2 regions of the Streptomyces sediminicola genome follow, and region 1 is predicted to be linked to the other one. Evidence: riboswitches for the same ligand, from Rfam matches in the RefSeq annotation. Region 1 holds a riboswitch; the other holds the start of a gene.
What was found. A riboswitch is a leader RNA that binds a small molecule or an ion and turns the genes downstream of it on or off. The one in region 1 is predicted to bind glycine.
Positions count from the first base shown of each region.

Region 1 (11,324 bases):
CGCCGCGCGGGCCGCCGAGCGTCTTGTGCGTGGTGGTCGTCACCACGTGCGCGTGCGGCACCGGGTTGGGGTGCAGTCCCGCGGCGACGAGCCCGGCGAAGTGCGCCATGTCGACCATGAGGTAGGCGCCGACCTCGTCGGCGATCCTGCGGAACGCGGCGAAGTCGAGCTGCCGCGGGTAGGCCGACCAGCCCGCCACGATCAGCTTGGGCCGGCTCTCCCGGGCCAGCCGCTCCACCTCGGCCATGTCGACCCGGCCGTCGTCGCCCACGTGGTAGGCGACCACGTCGTAGAGCTTGCCGGAGAAGTTGATCTTCATGCCGTGGGTCAGGTGCCCGCCGTGGGCGAGGTTGAGACCCATGATGGTGTCGCCGGGCTTGAGCAGCGCGAACATCGCGGCGGCGTTGGCCTGGGCGCCCGAGTGCGGCTGCACGTTGGCGTGCTCGGCGCCGAAGAGCGCCTTGACCCGGTCGATGGCGATCTGCTCGACCACGTCGACGTGCTCGCAGCCGCCGTAGTAGCGGCGGCCGGGGTAGCCCTCGGCGTACTTGTTGGTCAGGACCGAGCCCTGGGCCTCCATGACCGCGACCGGGGCGAAGTTCTCCGAGGCGATCATCTCGAGGGTGGACTGCTGGCGGTCCAGCTCGGCGTCGAGCGCGGCGGCCACGTCCGGGTCGAGCGCGTGCAGGGGCGTGTTCAGAAGCGACATGCGGTCGGTCCCTCCTCAGCCGGCGATGAACTGGGCGTACTCGTCGGCGGAGAGCAGGTCGTCCGGCTCGCCGGTGACGCGCACCTTGAAGAGCCAGCCGCCCTCGAAGGGGGCCGAGTTCACCAGCGAGGGGTCGCTGACGACGTCCTCGTTGACCTCGGTGACCTCGCCGGTGACGGGGCAGTAGAGGTCGGAGACGGACTTGGTCGACTCCAGCTCACCGCAGGTCTCGCCCGCCGTGACGGTGGAACCGGTCTCCGGGAGCTGCACGAAGACGACGTCGCCGAGCGCGTTGGCCGCGTGCTCGGTGATGCCGATCACCGACACGCCGTCCTCGGCGGCCGACAGCCACTCGTGCTCCTTGCTGTAACGCAGGTTCTGGGGGTTGCTCATGGCCTGAATTCTCCTGTATGCGGGGGAGTGCTGACGAAGGGGAGCGCCGCCGCACCGCCGGCCGGCGGCGGGGCGGGACGCGGGGACCGCGCCGCTGCTCGCGCGGGCGGCCGGGGCGGCCGCTACTTGGCGCGCGTGTAGAACGGCAGCGCCACGACCTCGTACGGCTCGTGGGAGCCCCGGATGTCGACGCCGACCCCGGGCGTGCCCGGTGCCGCGACCGCGGGGTCCACGTAGGCCATGGCGATCGGCTTGCCCAGGGTCGGGGAGGGGGCCCCGGAGGTGACCTCGCCGACCACCTCGCCGTCGCGGACCACGGCGTACCCGGCGCGCGGGACGCGGCGGCCCTCGGCGACCAGGCCGACCAGGACCCGCGGCGGGGTGCTCTCGGTGCGGGAGGCGGCCTCGGCCAGCGCCTCGCGGCCGACGAAGTCGCCCTCCTTCTCGAACTTCACCACCCGGCCGAAGCCGGCGTCGAAGGGCGTCAGGGCGGCCGACAGCTCGTGGCCGTAGAGCGGCATGCCCGCCTCCAGGCGGAGCGTGTCCCGGCAGGACAGGCCGCACGGGACCAGCCCGGCGCCCTCGCCCGCCGCGAGCAGCGCCCGCCACAGCCCCACCGCGTGCTCCGGCCGCACGAACAGCTCGAAGCCGTCCTCGCCGGTGTACCCGGTGCGCGCGATCAGCGCCGGCGCCCCGGCCACCGTGCCGGTCAGACCGGCGTAGTAGCGCAGCCCGTCCAGGTCGGCGTCGGTGAGCGGGGCGAGGACGGCCACCGCCTCGGGGCCCTGCACGGCGAGCAGCGCGTAGGCGTCCCGGTCGTCGCGGACCTCGGCGTCGAAGCCGGCCGCGCGCTCCACCAGCGCGTCCAGGACGGCCTGGGCGTTGGAGGCGTTGGCGACGACCAGGTACTCCCGCTCGCCGAGCCGGTAGACGATCAGGTCGTCCAGGATGCCGCCGTCGGGCCGGCAGATCATGGTGTAGCGGGCGCGGCCCTCCTTGACCGTGGAGATGTTGCCCACCACGGCGTGGTCGAGGAGGCGCGCGGCGTCGGGGCCGGTGACCGTGATCTCGCCCATGTGGGAGAGGTCGAAGAGGCCCGCGCGGGTGCGCACGGCCACGTGCTCGTCCCGCTCGGAGCCGTAGCGCAGCGGCATGTCCCAGCCGGCGAAGTCGGTCATCGTCGCACCCAGCGCGCGGTGCTCGGCATCGAGCGCGGTGCGGCGTGGTTCGGTACTGCTCATCGGTCGGTCGTCTCCCAGGGCGAGGGTCCCGGGCACGGCACGGGGCCGGACACGGGGGCAGGACGGGGCACATCCTCCCCATCTGTCATCGGAACCTGAGAGGTTCGCCCTGAGCACCGCGCGTCGGCGGTGCGGAGCTTGCACCTTGGGTGGGGCCCCCGGACGCCGGGCGGCCCGCTTTTCAGATGTGCCTCGCCCGCGCGGTAACGGTGCCTGAGAGATTCAAGGGAGGGACTTGCTCCTTCGGCGCCCCGGCGCGGCCGGGGACTCTCCCGCGCGGATTCAAACGGCCGGTATGCAGTTGGCGCCGCCATCATCGCATGCCCGGCCCGCTCGCGGCAGACCGTGATCTGTAACCGCCTTGTGGCACTGGGCGCACGAAATCGCGAGACCGCGGCATTACCTTCTCTTTACACTCGGCGGGGAGGACCTCGCCGACGCCCCCAGGGGAGGACGAACACGGTGGACAGGACCACGGCGTACGCGGCGGCCCGCGGCCTCGCACCGTCCCCGCGGCCCGCGGCCCCGGCCGCCCGTTCCCGCGCCCGGCGCGCGACCCCGCCCGCGCCGGCGCCCGTCGTCCGCGACCTGCGCGGCCGGGCCGGCCGGGGCCCGCGCGACCTGCTCTTCGCCCGCCACGACCTGGTGGTCGTCACCGGACTGCCCGGCGGCGGCAAGTCCACCCTCATGCGCCGCGCCGTGCCCGGCGCCCGCGTCGACTCCCAGGACACCCGCGACCGCTGGGAGCGCCGGATGCCCCGCCGCCTGCCGTACGCCCTCTACCGCCCCCTCGTCCGCCTCTCCCACTACGCCGGACTGCGCCGCGCGCTCGCCGGCGGCGGGGGACTGGTCGTGCACGACTGCGGCACCCAGACCTGGGTGCGCCGCTGGCTCGCCCGCGAGGCCCGGCGCCGCGGCGCCGCCCTGCACCTGGTCCTCCTCGACGTCGGCGCCGACGAGGCCCTGGCCGGCCAGCGCGAACGCGGACGGGGCGTCAGCCGGTACGCCTTCGCGCGCCACCGCGCCGCCACCGCCCGGCTGCTGGCCGCCGTGGCCGCCGGGAGGCCGCCGGCCGGCTGCGGCTCCGCCGTCCTCCTCGACCGCGCCGCCGCCCGCGCGTTACGGCGGATCGCGTTCGTTCGCTGACGGACCGTGTGCCTCCGCCCTCGAACGGGTTAGCCTTTCCAGCCAAGCAGCGGTACCAGGCAGGCGGTAGGCACAGATGGACATCCCGGCGGACCACTCCGCGGACTTCCCGGCGCAGGCGCACCCCCACTCCCACGGCGGTTGGCCCGGCAACGAACTGGAGGAGGTGCTGTCCGCCTCCCTCGGCGTGCCCGGCGCCGGCGGACGCATCGTCGAGGTCCTCGGCCGCAGCTTCGTCTGGGTCCCGCTGCCCAACGGGGGCGGCCCCGGCACCGGCCCCCTGGACCTGCCCGCCGTGGACCTCGACGGCCAGGCGTACGTACCGGTGTTCAGCTCCGAGGAGCAGTTCCGCCGCGTCGTCGGCGCCCACATGGCGTACACCGTCGCGCCCGCCGTGGAGTTCGCCCGCGGACTGCCCCCGCAGATCGGCATCGCCCTCAACCCGGACGGCGTCGTCGGCGCCCCGCTCCCGCCCGCCGCCGTGGCCGAGCTGTGCCGCGCCGCCGGCTCCCCGGGGGCCGGCGAGGCGGGCGGCGGCCGGGTCCGCCTCTTCGAACCCGACTGGCAGGACGACCCGGTGGACTTCCTCGCCGCCGCCTGCGCCGAGTTCGCCGCCGACGGCACCGTCCGCACCGCCCGCCGCTGCCTGGCCGCCATCGAGACCGCCGACCCCGTCATGTTCGTCGGCGTCGAACTGGCCCACTGGGAGGGCGACGCCCGGGTCCGGCCCCTGGACGCCCTCGGCCGCGCCCTGGCCGCCGCCCCGGCCCCCTGGCCGGTCAACCTGGTGCTGCTGGAGGCGGCCCAGGACCCGGTCTGCGACTGGCTGCGCGAGAACGTCCGCCCCTTCTACACCCGGGACGCCTGAGGCCGCCGCGCGGAGCCCGGCCGCCCTTCGGCGACGGGCCCCGCGCACCAGGGCCGCCGCTGTCCGGGCGGCCACATAAGCTGGTTCCATATCCGGGGCGACTTCTCGAAGGGGCGATACAGGTGAGCGCCAGCGGCACCGCGACCGGGCAGGTCGAGCACATGCTGCGCCAGGTGACCCCGGGGCGCTACGACGCCTACGAGGCACTCCTGCGCGCCCTCGCCACCCCCACCACCGGCCAGGTCTGGATGCTGCTGTGGCACGGACAGGCCGGCTCGCCCGACGCCCAGTACGGGAACATGGAGGTCGACGGCTTCGGGTACGCCCCCTGCGTCACCTCCGCCCAGGAGCTCTCCGCCAGCGGCTGGAACCGCTCGTACGAGGTGGTCGACGCCCTGGAGGCCGCCCGCGCCCTCTACCCCGACCACTACGGCCTCTGGCTCAACCCGCACGCCCCCGGCGGCGGGGTCGGCATCCCCTGGCTCGACCTGCGCCGCATCGCCTCCGGCCTGGACCGCCAGCCCGCCGGCCCGCTGCGGCTGTCCGAGCCGGCCATCGAGGTCCCCCAGTTCTACGCCCTGCTCGCGCAGAACGCCCACCGCACCCCCGCGGTCCGCGCCCTGCGCCGCGCCTGGGTGCAGCCGGCCCTCGGCGCGCCCTACCTCGCCATCGGCCTCGACGTCTACGACACCTCCCCGCCGGCCGTCGACGCCGTGCGCGGCATGATGCAGCAGTCGGTCGGCGCGGTGCCCGAGGGGCTGCCGGTCTCGACCGTCGCCATGACGGACGCCCACGACCCGGTCGCCATGTGGCTGCGGGCCAACGCCCGCCCGTTCTACGACCGCGAGGCCCACGCCGCCGCCCCCGCGCAGTCGCCCGCCGGCGGTTACGGCTACCCCCCGGCCGGGGGCCGGTTCTGATCTCGTAGAGTCCCTCGGGTCGGCCACGGAGTCCCCGAAGCCGTGAGGAGGGGAATCTTCGCGCGTAGAGGGGGTGCAACGCGTAGATATGCCCCCGATGTTCGGTTTGGATGCGTCCGGCCCCCGTTACCCACTGTCCGGATAACGGAACACCTCGAACAGCATCACGTTTGCGCATCCATTCACCGTCAAGGCTGGCAACAGATCGGCGAAGCGTTGAAGACTCCCGCAGCAGGGGGTGTTCGCCCCTGTGTACGACGGACTGATCACGCCGCCACAGCGGCAAGTGCGGGCCGGCTACCGCCGGTTGAGAGGGGTCCCTGCCAGATGACGGCACCATTGCACGAGCCGACCGCGGAAGCGGCACCGAGTGCTGCCGAGGAAGCGGCGGTGGCCGGCGCCGAGACCAAGGCGGTGCAGGGTCGCTCCCTGGGCCGGATCGCCTGGGAGCGCCTGAAACGGGACAAGCTGGCCCTCACCGGCGGCATCGTGGTGCTCTTCCTGATCGTGGTCGCGGTGCTTGCGCCCCTGATCACGTCCTGGTACGGGCAGGACCCCGACGTCTACAACGAGAGCATGATCGACCCGCTCTTCGGCACCCCCAAGGGGTCGCTGGGCGGCATCAGCGGCGACCACTGGTTCGGTGTCGAGCCGGTCAACGGCCGCGACATCTTCGCCCGCGTCGTGCACGGCGCCCGGATCTCGCTGCTCGTGGGCTTCCTGTCCGCGCTGGTGGCGGTCGTGCTCGGCACCGTGCTGGGCGTGCTGGCGGGCTTCTTCGGCGGCTGGGTCGACGCCGTCGTCAGCCGCGTCATGGACGGCCTGCTGGCCTTCCCGCAGCTCCTCTTCATCATCGCCCTGGTCTCCGTCATGCCGGACAACATGCTGGGCCTGAGCGGCACGGGCGTCCGCCTGCTGATGATGATCCTGGTCATCGGCTTCTTCGGCTGGCCCTACATCGGCCGCGTGGTGCGCGGCCAGACGCTCTCCATGCGCGAGCGGGAGTACGTCGAGGCGGCCCGGTCGCTGGGCGCCGGGCGGTTCTACATCCTCTTCAAGGAACTCCTGCCCAACCTGGTGGCACCGATCATCGTCTACACGACGATGATGATCCCCACCAACATCCTCACCGAGGCCGCACTCAGCTTCCTCGGTGTGGGCGTCAAGCCGCCCACGTCGTCCTGGGGGCAGATGCTGTCGAGCGCGATCGACTACTACAAGTCGGACCCCATGTACATGGTGATCCCGGGTGTGGCGATCTTCATCACCGTTCTTGCCTTCAATCTCTTCGGTGACGGCGTACGCGACGCGCTGGACCCGAAGGGCTCCCGCTGACCTGCCGTACCGGCATGCGACCCGTGGCACCTGCACGGGGTCTCTCATCTAATCCGGAGGAACCGAGATCGTGACTACCCAACGCACCTCAGGGCGGCGCAAGCAGGCAGCGGCCGCTGCCGCAGTGGTCGCCGCGCTGCTGACCACGGCGGCGTGCGGCGGCGGCGGAGACGACAGCAGCGGCGGTGGCTCGAAGAGCAGCGCGGCGGCGGGCTTCGACGCGGCCAACAACAAGGTCGCCCAGGCCTCCGAGGCCAAGAAGGGCGGCACGCTGAAGTTCGCCAGCTCGCAGGACGCCGACTCGTGGGACACCACGCGCGGTTACTACGGCTTCATGTGGAACTTCTCGCGCTACTACAGCCGCCAGCTCGTCACGAACAAGGTCGAGCCGGGTGCGACGGGCGCCCAGGTCACCCCCGACCTCGCCACGGGTCTCGCCGAGGTCTCCGACGACGGCAAGACCTACACGTACACCCTGCGTGACGGCATCACCTGGGAGGACGGCGAGCCGATCACCTCCAAGGACGTCAAGTACGGCATCGAGCGGGTCTGGGCCCAGGACGTGCTGTCGGGCGGTCCGACGTACCTGAAGGAGGTGCTCGACCCCAAGGGCGAGTACCAGGGTCCGTACAAGGACAAGGACAAGGAAAAGCTCGGTCTCAAGGCCATCGAGACCCCGGACGACAAGACCATCGTCTTCAAGCTGCCGCAGGCCAACTCGGACTTCGAGTCGATGCTGGCGCTGACCTCGGCCTCCCCGGTCCGCCAGGACAAGGACACCAAGTCCAAGTACGGCCTGCGTCCGTTCTCCTCGGGCCCGTACAAGTTCGAGTCCTACAGCCCGGGCAAGGACCTCGTCCTGGTCCGCAACACGGAGTGGAAGCAGGACTCCGACCCGGTCCGCAAGGCGTACCCGGACAAGATCACGATCAAGTTCTTCTCCAACGCCAACGACCTGGACGCCCGCCTGATCGCCGGCGACTACGACCTGGACCTGGCCCAGACCGGCCTGTCCCCGCAGGGCCGCACCACCGCCCTGCAGGAGCACAAGGGCAACCTGGACAACCCGATCTCGGGTTACATCCGCTACGCGTCCTTCCCGCAGAACGTCAAGCCGTTCGACAACATCCACTGCCGCAAGGCCGTGATCTACGGCGCCGACCACGTCTCGCTGCAGACCGCGCGCGGCGGCCCGGTCGCCGGTGGCGACATCGGCACCAACATGCTGCCGCCGGCCGTCCCGGGCTCCGAGGGCCAGAAGTACGACCCGTACGACATCGCCGGTGCCAACAAGAACGGCAACGTCGAGAAGGCCAAGGAAGAGCTGAAGGCCTGCGGCAAGCCGAACGGCTTCAAGACCACCATCGCGGTCCGCAACAACAAGCCGGTCGAGGTCGCCACCGCCGAGTCGATGCAGGCGTCGCTCAAGAAGGTCGGCATCGACGTCGAGATCTCGCAGTACGACGGCTCGCAGTACGCCAGCGTCATCGGCAGCCCCGCCAACGTGGAGAAGAAGGGCTACGGCATCATCATCATGGGCTGGGGCCCGGACTTCCCGTCCGTCCAGGGCTACGGTCTGCCGCTGTGGCACAGCGACTACATCCTCGACAGCGCCAACAACAACTTCGCGCTGATCAAGGACAAGAAGATCGACGGTCTCTTCGCCGACTACGTCACCACCCTGGACGACGAGGGCAAGGCCAAGATCGCCACGGAGATCAACCACAAGGTCATGGAGGGCGGTTACTACCTGCCCTTCGTCTTCGAGAAGTTCCTCAACTGGCGCGGCAGCCGACTGGCGAACGTGTACACGACCGACGCTTACAGCGGTATGTACGACTTCGTCAACCTCGGCCTGAAGTCCACGAAGTAACCGGTCCACCCGCCGTACGGCACGAAAGGCAGGTGAAGGCCGGCGCGGCGTGATGGCGGGCCGCCGGAAGACCAGTCCCCCCACCGCTCACAAGGCGTGGGGGGAACTCCCCTCCGGCGGCCCGCGGTCCGCGGCGGGCCGTAAGCTGTGCTCGCTTACCTCATCAGGCGGCTGTTCGCCGCCGCAGTGATGCTCGTGGTCATCATCCTGGTGGTCTTCGGCATCTTCTTCCTCGTCCCCAAGTGGGCGGGCGTCGACATCGCCACGAGCTTCGTGGGCAAGCAGGCCGACCCCGCGGCCGTCGAGGGCGTGCGGCAGAAGCTGGGTCTGAGCGACCCGGTCTTCGTACAGGCGTGGGAGTTCTTCAAGGGGATCTTCCTCGGCCGTACCTACGCCGCCGGAGGCGACGTCACCGAGTGTGCCGCGCCCTGCTTCGGCTACTCCTTCCGTACCGAGCAGGCCGTCTGGCCGGTGCTGACCGAGCGTTTCCCGGTGACCCTGGGTCTCGCGCTCGGCGCCGCCGTGCTGTGGCTGATCTTCGGCCTCGCCGCGGGCGTGCTCTCCGCGCTCAAGCGGGGCAGCCTGTGGGACCGGGGCGCCATGGTCGTCGCCCTGGCGGGTGTCTCCCTCCCCATCTACTTCACCGGTCTGCTGAGCCTGGCGATCTTCTCCTACGGACTGGGCTGGCTCAACGGCGAGTTCGTCCCGCTGGAGACCAGTCTCACCGGCTGGCTCGGCGGCATGATCCTGCCCTGGATCACCCTGGCCTTCCTGTACGCCGCGATGTACGCCCGGATCACCCGGGCCACGATGATGGAGATCCTCGGCGAGGACTACATCCGCACCGCCCGTGCCAAGGGCCTCCGCGAGCAGGTCGTCATCCGCAAGCACGCCATGCGTTCCACGCTGACGCCGCTGCTGACCATGCTCGGCATGGACCTCGGCGCCCTCATGGGCGGCGCGATCCTGACCGAGACCACGTTCAGCCTCCCCGGCCTCGGCCAGAAGGTGCTGGACGCGATCAAGAACCAGGACCTGCCCTTCATCCTGGGCGTCGTCCTGATCACTTCCCTCGCGGTGCTCATCGCCAACCTCGTGGTGGACGTCCTGTACGCCGTGATCGACCCCCGAGTGAGGCTCGCATGACCGAACTCAGCAAGAGCCAGGCCGCCGTGGCGGAACCCGCCGGCACCTCGCCCGCGCCGAGTGCCTTCCTGGAAGTCCGCGACCTGAAGGTGCACTTCCCGACCGACGACGGCCTGGTCAAGTCCGTCGACGGACTCACCTTCACGCTGGAGAAGGGCAAGACCCTCGGCATCGTCGGCGAGTCCGGCTCCGGCAAGTCGGTGACCTCGCTCGGCATCATGGGCCTGCACACCGCCGGCCAGTACGGCAAGCGCAAGGCCCGGATATCCGGCGAGATCTGGCTGGACGGCACCGAACTGCTCTCCGCCGACCCCGACCACGTGCGCAAGCTGCGTGGCCGGCAGATGGCGATGATCTTCCAGGACCCGCTGTCCGCGCTGCACCCGTACTACACGATCGGCCAGCAGATCGTGGAGGCGTACCGCATCCACCACGACGTGGACAAGAAGACGGCCCGGCGCCGGGCCGTGGAGATGCTCGACCGCGTCGGCATCCCGCAGCCGGACAAGCGGGTGGACAACTACCCGCACGAGTTCTCCGGCGGTATGCGCCAGCGCGCGATGATCGCCATGTCGCTGGTCAACAACCCCGAACTGCTCATCGCGGACGAGCCGACGACCGCCCTGGACGTGACCGTCCAGGCGCAGATCCTCGACCTCATCCGCGATCTGCAGAAGGAGTTCGGCTCCGCGGTCATCGTCATCACCCACGACCTGGGCGTCGTCGCCGAACTGGCCGACGACCTCCTGGTGATGTACGGCGGGCGCTGCGTCGAGCGGGGACCGTCCGAGAAGGTGTTCTACCAGCCCCGCCACCCCTACACCTGGGGACTGCTGGGCTCGATGCCGCGCCTCGACCGCGACCAGCAGGAACGCCTGATCCCGGTCAAGGGCTCCCCGCCCTCCCTGATCAACCTCCCGTCCGGCTGCGCCTTCAACCCGCGCTGCCCGTACGCCGACGTGCCGAAGGACGACATCACCCGCACGGTCCGCCCGGAGCTGTCCGAGGTCGGCAGCAACCACTGGGCCGCCTGCCACATGTCGCAGGAGCAGCGGGAGCGTATCTGGACCGAAGAGATTGCGCCGAAGCTGTGAGTGACAAGGCAGAGGACCAAGCGGTGACCACCCCCGCCACGAGCGGCGCCACCCTCACGAAGGGCGCCGCACCCGGCGAGATCCTGCTGAAGGTGACCGGGCTGCAGAAGCACTTCCCCATCAAGAAGGGGCTGCTGCAACGGCAGGTCGGCGCGGTGCGCGCGGTCGACGGCATCGACTTCGAGGTCAGGGCCGGCGAGACCCTGGGCGTCGTGGGCGAGTCGGGCTGCGGCAAGTCGACCATGGGCCGGCTGATCACCCGGCTGCTGGAGCCGACCGCGGGCTCGATCGAGTTCGAGGGCAAGGACATCACCCACCTCGGGGTCGGCGGGATGCGCCCGCTGCGCCGCGACGTGCAGATGATCTTCCAGGACCCGTACTCCTCGCTGAACCCGCGCCACACCATCGGCACCATCGTCAGCGCCCCCTTCAAGCTCCAGGGCGTCGAGCCCGAGGGCGGCGTCAAGAAGGAGGTGCAGCGGCTGCTGTCGGTGGTCGGGCTCAACCCCGAGCACTACAACCGCTACCCGCACGAGTTCTCCGGCGGCCAGCGCCAGCGCATCGGCATCGCCCGCGCGCTCGCGCTCAACCCGAAGCTG
Region 1 covers NZ_CP144555.1:2,108,187-2,119,510, reverse strand. The annotation lists gene glyA (serine hydroxymethyltransferase) at 1-709, opposite strand, end outside; gene gcvH (glycine cleavage system protein GcvH) at 725-1,102, opposite strand; gene gcvT (glycine cleavage system aminomethyltransferase GcvT) at 1,225-2,343, opposite strand; glycine riboswitch at 2,535-2,628, opposite strand; gene VM636_RS09095 (AAA family ATPase) at 2,806-3,489, shown strand; gene VM636_RS09090 (enhanced serine sensitivity protein SseB C-terminal domain-containing protein) at 3,566-4,357, shown strand; gene VM636_RS09085 (enhanced serine sensitivity protein SseB C-terminal domain-containing protein) at 4,480-5,277, shown strand; gene VM636_RS09080 (ABC transporter permease) at 5,605-6,612, shown strand; gene VM636_RS09075 (ABC transporter substrate-binding protein) at 6,683-8,485, shown strand; gene VM636_RS09070 (ABC transporter permease) at 8,633-9,631, shown strand; gene VM636_RS09065 (ABC transporter ATP-binding protein) at 9,628-10,725, shown strand; gene VM636_RS09060 (dipeptide ABC transporter ATP-binding protein) at 10,722-11,324, shown strand, end outside.

Region 2 (11,324 bases), 3.7 Mb from region 1:
GCCATCCGCAGAGCGACATCTTCCTGGACGACGTGACGGTCTCGCGCCGGCACGTGGAGTTCCGCCGCGGCGCGGACGGCTCGTTCACGGTGGCCGACGTCGGCAGCCTGAACGGGACGTACGTCAACCGGGAGCGGATCGACCAGGTCGCGCTGTCGAACGGCGACGAGGTGCAGATCGGCAAGTACCGGCTGGTCTTCTACGCGAGCCAGCGGGGCTACTGACTCTCCCCCGGACCCGGTCCGGGGGAACCAGGGAAGGTCCATGCTTCAAACACCGAGCGGTGGTGCCGGACACGGCACCACCGCCGCGGACAGTGGGCTGATGAGCATCGGCACGGTGCTGCACGCGCTGCGCGACGAGTTTCCCGACATCACCATCTCCAAGATCCGTTTCCTGGAGTCGGAGGGGCTCGTCGAGCCGCGGCGGACCCCTGCCGGGTACCGCAAGTTCAGCGCGCGCGACGTCGAGCGGCTCGGCCAGGTGCTGCGCATACAGCGGGACCACTACCTGCCGCTCAAGGCGATCCGGGAGCACCTGGACGCCGTGGAGCGCGGCGAGGCGGTGCGCCTGCCGTCCCTGGGCCGGCAGCGGGACGGTGAGTCCCCCGAGGCGCCCGACGAGGGGCCGACGGCCGCCCGTATCGGCCGTGACGAGCTGCTGGCCGCCGCCGGGATCGACAGCGGCGACCTGGAGGAGTGGGAGTCCTACGGGCTCATCGCCCCGCTGCCCGACGGGGCCTACGACGCCGAGGCGGTCACCGTGGCCGCGCTCGTGACGGAACTGGGGCGGTTCGGGATCGAGCCGCGCCACCTGCGGGTGATGAAGGCCGCCGCCGACCGGGAGGCCGGTCTGGTGGAGCAGGTGGTGGCCCCGCTCAGGCGCCACCGCAACCCGCAGACCAGGGCGCATGCCGAGGAGCGCACCAACGAGCTGGCGGGACTGACGGTGCGGCTGCACGCGGCGCTGGTGCGGACCGCCCTCGGGGTGCGCCTGCCCTGAACCCGCCGGGTCCCGGCCCGGATCTCTCCCACCCGTGCCCGGCCCGACTACCCAAAGGTCCCGGGCACGGCCTAGGGTTGCTGTGTGAACGAGCTCGATGTCGTAGGTGTCCGGGTCGAGATGCCCTCCAACCAACCGATCGTGCTGCTGCGCGAGGTGGGAGGCGACCGTTACCTTCCCATCTGGATCGGACCGGGGGAGGCGACGGCGATCGCCTTCGCCCAGCAGGGCATGGCTCCGGCGCGGCCGCTGACCCACGACCTGTTCAAGGACGTGCTGGAAGCCGTCGGCCAGGAGCTCACGGAAGTACGCATCACGGACCTGCGTGAGGGGGTCTTCTACGCCGAGCTGGTCTTCGCGAGCGGAGTCGAGGTGAGCGCCCGGCCGTCCGACGCCATAGCGCTCGCCCTGCGCACCGGAACGCCGATCTACGGCAGCGACGAGGTGCTCGACGACGCCGGGATCGCCATTCCGGACGAGCAGGAGGACGAAGTGGAGAAGTTCCGCGAGTTCCTCGACCAGATCTCGCCCGAGGACTTCGGCACCAGCAATCAGTGACCCGCGGGCCGCCTCCGGGCGGCCCCACAACCGGCCTCCGGGCACATTCGGCTAGCCTTTCCCCGCGGTGGGTCACGCGAAACCACTCGAAGGGTGATTATCACTCGGCGTGCCGAGTGTGGCGATCGTTGACGCACCCTTGGTGACTGCCTACCGTCGAGGAGGCAGGGTCAAGGACGGAGGTCGGCGTGAGGATCAGCGGCGACGGTACGGCTGGGGATGGCGCCGGCGGCCTCGGGGCGGGCGGACCGTACCCGCCACCGGGGGCCAGGCTCCGGCCGGGCGGGGGACACACCCCGCACGGCGGCAGGGCCGATCACGCTCCGCAGCGACCGACGGCCGTGCCCAGCGGCGGAGGAGCGACGGCCATGGCGACCGAGCAGATCGGCTACCGCGGGCCGACGGCGTGCGCCGCGGCCGGCATCACCTACCGGCAGCTCGACTACTGGGCCCGCACCGGGCTCGTGGAGCCCAGCGTGCGGCCCGCGCACGGCTCCGGCACCCAGCGCCTCTACAGCTTCCGCGACGTCGTCGTCCTGAAGATCGTCAAGCGGTTCCTCGACACCGGCGTCTCCCTCCAGAACATCCGGACCACCGTCCGTCACCTGCGGGAGCGGGGCTTTCGCGACCTGGAGCGGATGACGCTGATGAGCGACGGTGCCACGGTCTACGAGTGCACCTCGCCCGACGAGGTCCACGCCCTGCTCCAGGGCGGCCAGGGCATCTTCGGCATCGCCGTCGGCGTGGTCTGGCGCGACGTCGAGGGCGCCCTGTCGCAGCTCCACGGGGAGCGCATCGACACGGGGGAGACCCTCGTCGGGCACAATCCCGCCGACGAGCTGGCCCGCCGCCGGAACAGGGCGGTCTGAGGCCCCTGGGCGGCCCTGCGGGTCCCGGGCGGCACGACGGCGGCACCCTTGGCCGGGCCGGGGGCCCGCGGGCCTGAGCGCGCGGGCCGGGGGCCCGCGGGCCTGAGCGCCGTTGTCGGTGCCGTAGGGCAGCATCGGACCCGTGAGAGCCGCGCCCACGATCCTGCACCTGGACATGGATGCCTTCTTCGCCTCGGTGGAGCAGGCGTCGAAGCCGAGTCTGCGCGGGAAGGCCGTCGTCGTGGGCGGGCTCGGGCCGCGGGGCGTGGTCGCCACCGCCTCCTACGAGGCCCGTGTCTTCGGCGTGCGCTCCGCGATGCCCATGGGCCAGGCCCGCCGGCTCGCCCCGCACGCCGCCTACCTGGTGCCCCGCTTCGGGCTGTACCGGTCGATCAGCGAGCAGGTGATGGGGTTGCTGCGGGCGCTGTCGCCGCTGGTGGAGCCGTTGAGCCTGGACGAGGCGTTCGTGGACCTGGAGGCCGGCGGGGCCGCCTGGGACGCCGCCTCGGCGCGGGAGGCGGGGGCGCGGCTGCGGGCCGGCATCCGGCAGGCCACCGGGCTGACCGGCTCGGTGGGGCTGGCCGCCTCCAAGATGCTCGCCAAGATCGCCTCCGAGGAGGCCAAGCCCGACGGACTGGTGCTGATCGAGCCGGGCACCGAGCGGGACCTGCTGGCGCCCATGCCGGTGCGCACCCTGCCGGGCGTCGGGCCGGCCACCGGCGACCACCTGCGGCGGGCGGGCATCACCACCGTCGGCGAGATCGCCGAGGCGGGCGAGGACGAACTGGTGCGGCTGGTCGGCAAGGCCCACGGGCACGGCCTGTACGCGATGGCGCTGGCCCACGACGAGCGGCCGGTGGTCGCCGAGCGGGAGACCAAGTCGGTCTCGGTCGAGGACACCTACGACGTCGACATCCACGACCGGGTGCGGGTCGGGGTGGAGGTGCGCGGGCTGGCCGACCGGTGCGTGCGGCGGCTGCGCGAGGCCGGGCTGTCCGGGCGGACCATCGTCCTCAAGGTCCGCCGCTACGACTTCTCGACGCTGACCCGCTCCGAGACGCTGCGCGGGCCCACGGACGACCCCGCCGTGGTCCGGGAGGCCGCGGGGCGGCTGCTGGACACGGTGGACACCACGGGCGGGGTGCGGCTGCTCGGGGTCGGCGTCAGCGGTCTCGCCCACTACACGCAGGAGGACCTGTTCGCGCAGGCGGCGGGCGAGCGTGCCGACGAACCGGCCGCCGAGCCGGCAGAGCCCACCGGGCCGGCCGAGCCCGCGGGGCGGCCGGACGGGCGCCGGTGGCCGTCGGGGCACGATCTGCGGCACGCGCGGTACGGGCACGGCTGGGCGCAGGGCAGTGGGCTGGGCCGGGTCACGGTGCGGTTCGAGACGCCGTACTCCGGACCGGGCCGGGTGCGGACCTTCCCGGTGGACGATCCGGAGCTGGAGCCGGCGGAGCCGCTGCCGCTGGTCCCGCCCGGCAAAGGCGGAGGCGAGGGCGGAGGCGAGGGCGGGGGCGGCCCCGAGGCGACGGGCGCGTGACCGGCCGTGGGGGACGTCCGCCGGTGTGCGGCCTCTCCCGGGTCACCGGCCGGCTCCCGGCCCTGCGTGCCGTGCCCGCCCCGGGCCGGGTCAGGTGTCCTCGCTGCCCCGGCCGGCCAGGTTGCCGAAGTCGCGGTCCGGCGGCGGGGGAGGGGCGGCCACGTCGAGGCCGTAGTGGTGGTAGAGCTGGAGCTCCTGCTCCGGGGAGAGGTGGCGGCCGACGCCGAAGTCGGGGGCCTCCTTGACCAGGGCCCGGTCGAAGGGCACGCGCAGGGTGCCGTCCACGAGTTCGCTGGGCTCCAGGGGCACGAAGGCGTCTCGGCCGAAGAGCCCGGTCCGTATGGCGGCCCACTCGGGGATGCCGGTGGCGTCGTCGAGATAGACCTCGTCGATGGTGCCGATCTTGGTGCCGTTGCGGTCGAACGCCTTGCGGCCGATCAGGTTGCGCGGGTCGATGTCGGTACGCACGGGCCCTCCACTGGGTCGCACAGCATCCGGCGAAATCATCCGTAGCTCCTACGAAAGGGCACATTGGGGCGCACGGCCACTCGAAGCCCGGGATGTCCGCGGACCGGACCGGCCACCGGCCTCGCTGGTAGGCTGGCAAACGGCTGACGACCCCGTGCGGGAGAGTCCTCCGGGGGTCTCCGGAGGCGCCGAAGGAGCAACTCCTCCCCGGAATCTCTCAGGCTCACGTACCGCACGGACGAGGTCACTCTGGAAAGCAGGGCGGGTGTCGACGGCTTCCGCTCTCACCGACGGTGAAAGCCGGCGCCTCCGGGCGGCCCGGTGAAGCTCTCAGGTCGAGATGACAGAGGGGGAGGCCGTCCGGGCACCCGCGCCGTGGTGCCCCTCGAAGGTCGCGCAGACCAGGAGGCCCCCGCCATGACCGTCCCCCGCACGCCGCTCTCCGCGCTCGAAGCGGCCATGCCCTTCGCACAACGCCACATCGGACCCGACGCCGAGGCGCGGGCCAAGATGCTCGCCCAGGTCGGTTACGGATCGCTCGACGAACTGACGGCCGCCGCGGTCCCCGACGTGATCAAGAACGCCGACGCGCTGGACCTGCCGGACGCGCGCTCCGAGGCCGAGGTGCTGGCCGAGCTGCGCTCCCTGGCCGACCGCAACGAGGTCCTCCACTCGATGATCGGCCTCGGCTACCACGGGACCTTCACCCCGCCGGTCATCCTGCGCAACATCATGGAGAACCCGGCCTGGTACACCGCGTACACCCCGTACCAGCCCGAGATCTCCCAGGGCCGGCTGGAGGCCCTGCTCAACTTCCAGACCACGGTCGCCGACCTCACCGGGCTGCCGACCTCCGGCGCCTCGCTGCTCGACGAGGGCACCGCCGCCGCCGAGGCCATGGCCCTGTCCCGGCGCATGGGCAAGAACAAGAAGGGCCTGTTCCTCGTCGACGCGGACGCCCTGCCGCAGACCGTCGCCGTGATCCGCACCCGCGCCGAACCGACCGGTGTCGAGGTCGTCGTCGCCGACCTGAGCGAGGGCATCCCGGCCGAGGTCGCCGAGCGCGAGATCAACGGCGTGCTGATCCAGTACCCGGGCGCCTCCGGAGCCGTGCGGGACATCCGGCCGGTGATCGAGCAGGCCCACGGGCTCGGCGCCCTCGTCACCGTCGCCGCCGACCTGCTCGCCCTCACCCTGATCACCTCGCCCGGCGAGCTGGGCGCCGACATCGCCGTCGGCACCACGCAGCGCTTCGGCGTGCCGATGGGCTTCGGCGGACCGCACGCCGGCTACATGGCCGTGCGCGAGCGGTTCGCGCGCAGTCTGCCCGGCCGCCTCGTGGGCGTCTCCGTCGACGCCGACGGCAACCGCGCCTACCGCCTCGCGCTCCAGACCCGCGAGCAGCACATCCGCCGCGAGAAGGCCACCAGCAACATCTGCACCGCGCAGGTGCTCCTGGCCGTCATGGCCGGCATGTACGCCGTCTACCACGGTCCCGACGGGCTGCGGACCATCGCCCTGCGCACCCACCGCCACGCCCGCCTCCTCGCCGCGGGCCTCGCCGCGGGCGGTGTCGAGATCGTGCACGGCGCCTACTTCGACACGGTGACCGCCCGGGTGCCCGGCCGCGCCGCCGAGATCGTCGCCGCCGCCCGCGAGAACGGCATCAACCTGCGGTTCGTCGACGCCGACCACGTCTCGGCCGCCTGCGACGAGACCACCGGCCGCGCCCAGGTCGGCGGCGTCTGGCACGCCTTCGGCGTCGAGGCCGACATCGACGCGCTGGACGCCTCGACCGAGGACGCCCTGCCCGCGGCGCTGCTGCGCACCGACGAGTACCTGGCGCACCCCGTCTTCCACCAGCACCGTTCCGAGACCGCGATGCTGCGCTACCTGCGCCGCCTCGCCGACCGCGACTACGCGCTGGACCGCGGCATGATCCCGCTCGGCTCGTGCACGATGAAGCTGAACGCCACCACCGAGATGGAGCCGGTGACCTGGTCCGAGTTCGGCGGCCTGCACCCCTTCGCGCCGGCCGACCAGGCGCAGGGCTACCTCACCCTGATCCGGGAGCTGGAGGAGCGGCTGGCCGAGGTGACCGGGTACGACCGGGTCTCGCTCCAGCCGAACGCCGGCTCGCAGGGCGAGTTCGCCGGACTGCTCGCCGTCCGCGGCTACCACCGCGCCAACGGGGACGAACAGCGCACCGTCTGCCTCATCCCGTCCTCCGCGCACGGCACCAACGCGGCCAGCGCGGTCATGGCCGGCATGAAGGTCGTCGTCGTCAAGACCGCCGAGGACGGCGAGGTCGACGTCGACGACCTGCGCGCCAAGATCGAGCAGTACCGCGACGAGCTGGCCGTGCTGATGATCACCTACCCGTCGACGCACGGCGTCTTCGAGGAGCACGTCGCCGACATCTGCGCCCAGGTGCACGAGGCGGGCGGCCAGGTCTACGTGGACGGCGCCAACCTCAACGCGCTGGTCGGCCTCGCCAAGCCCGGCCACTTCGGCGGCGACGTCTCGCACCTGAACCTGCACAAGACCTTCTGCATCCCGCACGGCGGCGGCGGCCCCGGCGTCGGCCCGGTGGCCGTGCGCGAGCACCTGGCGCCGTACCTGCCCAACCACCCGCTGCAGCCCGGCGCCGGCCCGAGCACGGGCGTGGGTCCGGTCTCCGCGGCCCCGTGGGGCTCGGCGGGCATCCTGCCGATCTCCTGGTCGTACGTCCGGCTCATGGGTGGCGAGGGACTCAAGCGGGCCACGCAGGTGGCCGTGCTCTCCGCCAACTACATCGCCAAGCGCCTGGAGCCGCACTACCCGGTCCTCTACACCGGCCCCGGCGGCCTCGTCGCCCACGAGTGCATCATCGACCTGCGCCCGCTGACCAAGGCCACCGGCGTCAGCGTCGACGACGTCGCCAAGCGGCTGATCGACTACGGCTTCCACGCGCCGACCATGTCGTTCCCGGTGGCGGGGACGCTGATGATCGAGCCGACCGAGTCCGAGGACCTGGCCGAGCTCGACCGGTTCTGCGACGCCATGATCGCCATCCGGGCCGAGATCGAGAAGACCGGCTCCGGGGAGTGGCCCGCCGACGACAACCCGCTGCGCCACGCGCCGCACACGGCCGCCGCGCTGGCCGGCGACTGGGAGCACGCGTACACCCGTGAGGAGGCCGTCTTCCCGGCCGGGACGCCGACCGCCGACAAGTACTGGCCGCCGGTGCGCCGGATCGACCAGGCCTTCGGCGACCGCAACCTGGTCTGCTCCTGCCCGCCGCTGGACGCCTACGAGGACTGACCCGGGAGGGCCCGGACGGAGGGGCCCCGCCCGGCCGCGCGACGGCCGGGCGGGGCCCCTCGCCGTCAGCCGGTCGCCAGCGACACCTCGGTCGACTTGATCAGCGCCACGACCGGCACCCCGGCCGACAGCCCCAGTTCCTCCACCGCCTCCCGGGTGATCACGGCGGTGAGTGCCGCGCCCTGGGCGTCGACCTTGACGGAGGCCATCGCGGTGCCCGCGGTGACGCCGGTGACCGTGCCCGGGAGCAGGTTGCGGATGGAGAGGCCGTCGACCGGGGCGGTGGCCAGGGAGACCTCGGTCGACTTGACCAGGGCGCGCACGGCCGAGCCGGGGACCAGGCCCAGCCCCTCCACGGACTCCCGGGTGATCGCCGCGGTGAGTTCCTGGCCGCCGGCCAGGCGGACGCGGACCGTCGCCATGGCCTCGCCGGGGAGGACGGCGGTGACGGTGCCGGGGAGCTGGTTGCGGATGCTCAGGCTCATGAGGGCGCCTCACTGACGAGTCGATTCGTGTGATATGTCCGTAAAGTGTGCTCACCGTAACCCGGGGGACGCGTGCCTCCCGGGACGTGCGGGCCCGCGTCGCCACAGGGCGCGGACCGGGGGCTCACGGCCCGGCCGCGCGCCCGCCGCGGGCGTCACCCGCGCGCCCTCCCCGTCGTGGCGCACCCGGCCCGGCGCCGTCAGAGCGGTATCAAGGGCGGACGGGCCGCCGTAAGGGACACATCAACGGCGGCCGTTCCCGGTCCGGCAGCGGATTTCCTCGGACCGTACGCCCGACCCGCCGACCCGACCCGGGAGCGCACGATGGCCGACGCGGCCTATCTCACCGTCACGATCGCGGTCTTCGCGCTCGTGGCCCTCGTCGCCCGCGGGGTGACGAAACTGTGACCGCCCAGACCGTCGAGAACATCGTCGGCCTCGTCGCCGCCGTCGCCCTGCTGGGCTACCTCGTCCTCGCCCTGATCTTCCCGGAGAGGTTCTGAGCGCCGCGATGGGTCCCGTCACCGCCGGCGTCCTCCAGGCCCTCGCCCTCCTCGGCGCCCTCGCGCTCGTGTACGTCCCCCTCGGCGACCACATGGCCCGGGTCTACTCCTCCACCCGGCACCTGCGCGTCGAGCGGTGGATCTACCGGGCCGTCGGCGCCGACCCCGACACCCGCATGCGCTGGCCCGCCTACCTGCGCGCCCTGCTCGCGCTCTCCCTGGCCGGGGTCCTCCTGCTCTACGCGCTCCAGCGCCTGCAGGGCGTGCTGCCGGGCTCCCCCGGCTTCGCCTCCGTCCCGCCGGCGCAGGCGTTCAACACGGCCGCGTCCTTCGTGACCAACACCGACTGGCAGTCGTACGCCGGGGAGGAGACGCTCGGGCACGTCGTGCAGACCGGCGGCCTCGCGGTGCAGAACTTCGTCTCCGCCGCCGTGGGCATGGCCGTCGCCGTCGCCCTCGTCCGGGGCTTCGCCCGCACCCGCACCGCCGAACTCGGCAACTTCTGGGCCGACCTGGTGCGCGGCGTGGTCCGCGTCCTGCTCCCGCTCGCCGCGGTCGCCGCGCTCGTCCTCGCCGCCTGCGGGGTCGTCCAGAATCTCGCCGGCGTCCACGAGGTCGGCCAGTTCACCGGGGGCGCCCGGCAGTGGAACGGCGGCGCGGTCGCCTCCCAGGAGGCCATCAAGGTCCTCGGCACCAACGGGGGCGGCTACTTCAACGCCAACAGCGCCCACCCCTTCGAGAACCCGACGCCCGTCACCAACCTCTTCGAGGTCTTCCTGATCCTCGTCATCCCGGTCGCCCTGACCCGCACCTTCGGCGTCCTGGCCGGTTCGGCGCGGCAGGGCTACGCGATCCTCGCCGCCACGGCCGTCATCTGGGCCGGGTTCCTCGCGCTCATGATGTGGACCGAGTTCGCCCACCGCGAGGGCGCCCTGCGCATCGCGGGCGGTGCCCTGGAGGGGAAGGAGGTGCGCTTCGGGGTCGCCGGGTCGGCGCTGTTCGCGGTGAGCACCACGCTCACCTCCACCGGCGCCGTGGACTCCGCGCACTCCTCGTACACCGGCTTCGGCGGCGGGATCGCCCTGCTGGGCATGGCGCTCGGCGAGATCGCGCCCGGCGGCACCGGCTCCGGCCTCTACGGCATGCTCGTCATGGCCGTCATCGCCGTCTTCCTCGCCGGACTGATGGTCGGCCGCACCCCCGAGTACCTGGGGAAGAAGATCGGCCCCCGCGAGATCAAACAGGCCGCCCTCTACCTCCTCGTCACCCCCGCCCTGGTGCTCGTCCTCACCGCCCTGTCCATGGCCCTGCCGACCCCGCGGCACGCGATGCTCAACCCGGGCGCGCACGGCTTCACCGAGGTGCTGTACGCCTTCACGTCCGCCGCCAACAACAACGGTTCCGCCTTCGCGGGGCTGGACGCGCACACGGACTGGTTCGACACCACGACCGGACTCGCCATGCTCCTCGGCCGCTTCCTGCCGGTCGTCTTCGTCCTCGCCCTGGCCGGATCGCTGGCCGGCCAGCAGCCGACCCCGGTCACCGCGGGCACCCTGCGCACCGAGAAACCCCTGTTCACCGCGTTGCTGGTGGGCACCATCCTGATCGTCGGCGCCCTCACCTACGTCCCGGCGCTCGCCCTGGGCCCGCTGGCCGAGGGGCTGGCGCGATGACCGGCCCCCGAAGGAGGTCCGAGGAGCACATGACCGCGTCCGCGCCCGCCACCCCGCCGCACCGCCGCAGGGCCCGCGCCCACCACGCCGCCCGGCGCCAGGCCGGCCCCGGCTCCCTCGGCCCGGCGCAACTGGCCGCGGCGCTGCCCGACGCGCTGCGCAAACTCGACCCCCGGGGGCTGCTCTCCTCGCCGGTGATCTTCGTGGTGTGGACCGGCTCGGTGCTGACCACCGCCTTCTCCTTCACCGACCCCGGCGACTGGTTCGGCTGGACCATCAGCGCCTGGCTCTGGCTGACCGTGCTCTTCGCCAACCTCGCGGAGGCGGTGGCCGAGGGCCGCGGCAAGGCCCAGGCCGACACCCTGCGCCAGGCCCGCTCCACCACCGTGGCCCGCAAGGCCGACGGGAGCACGGTGCCGGCCACCGAACTGCGCGTCGGGGACCTGGTGGTCTGCGAGGCCGGGGACGTGATCCCGGGCGACGGGGACGTCGTCGAGGGCGTCGCCTCGGTCGACGAGTCCGCCATCACCGGGGAGTCGGCCCCGGTCATCCGCGAGTCCGGCGGCGACCGCAGCGCCGTCACCGGCGGCACCCGGGTGCTCTCCGACCGGATCGTCGTCCGCATCACCACGCGGCCCGGCGAGACCTTCATCGACCGCATGATCGGCCTGGTCGAGGGCGCCGCCCGGCAGAAGACCCCGAACGAGATCGCGCTGAACATCCTGCTCGCCTCGCTGACCATCGTCTTCCTGCTGGCCTGCGCCACCCTCGCCCCGTTCGCCGCCTACGCGGGCACCCGGCTCACCCTGGTCGTGCTGGTGGCGCTGCTGGTCTGCCTGATCCCGACGACCATCGGCGCCCTGCTCTCCGCGATCGGCATCGCCGGCATGGACCGCCTGGTGCGCCGCAACGTGCTCGCCATG
Region 2 covers NZ_CP144555.1:5,812,570-5,823,893, forward strand. The annotation lists gene VM636_RS25615 (FHA domain-containing protein) at 1-224, shown strand, start outside; gene VM636_RS25620 (MerR family transcriptional regulator) at 265-1,002, shown strand; gene VM636_RS25625 (bifunctional nuclease family protein) at 1,087-1,560, shown strand; gene VM636_RS25630 (MerR family transcriptional regulator) at 1,749-2,429, shown strand; gene VM636_RS25635 (DNA polymerase IV) at 2,572-3,969, shown strand; gene VM636_RS25640 (PRC-barrel domain-containing protein) at 4,060-4,437, opposite strand; glycine riboswitch at 4,585-4,680, shown strand; gene gcvP (aminomethyl-transferring glycine dehydrogenase) at 4,855-7,740, shown strand; gene VM636_RS25650 (TOBE domain-containing protein) at 7,806-8,225, opposite strand; gene VM636_RS25655 (hypothetical protein) at 8,403-8,633, shown strand; gene kdpF (K(+)-transporting ATPase subunit F) at 8,630-8,728, shown strand; gene kdpA (potassium-transporting ATPase subunit KdpA) at 8,737-10,401, shown strand; gene kdpB (potassium-transporting ATPase subunit KdpB) at 10,431-11,324, shown strand, end outside.
Region 2: another riboswitch for glycine. It lies ahead of gcvP (aminomethyl-transferring glycine dehydrogenase); the one in region 1 lies ahead of gcvT (glycine cleavage system aminomethyltransferase GcvT).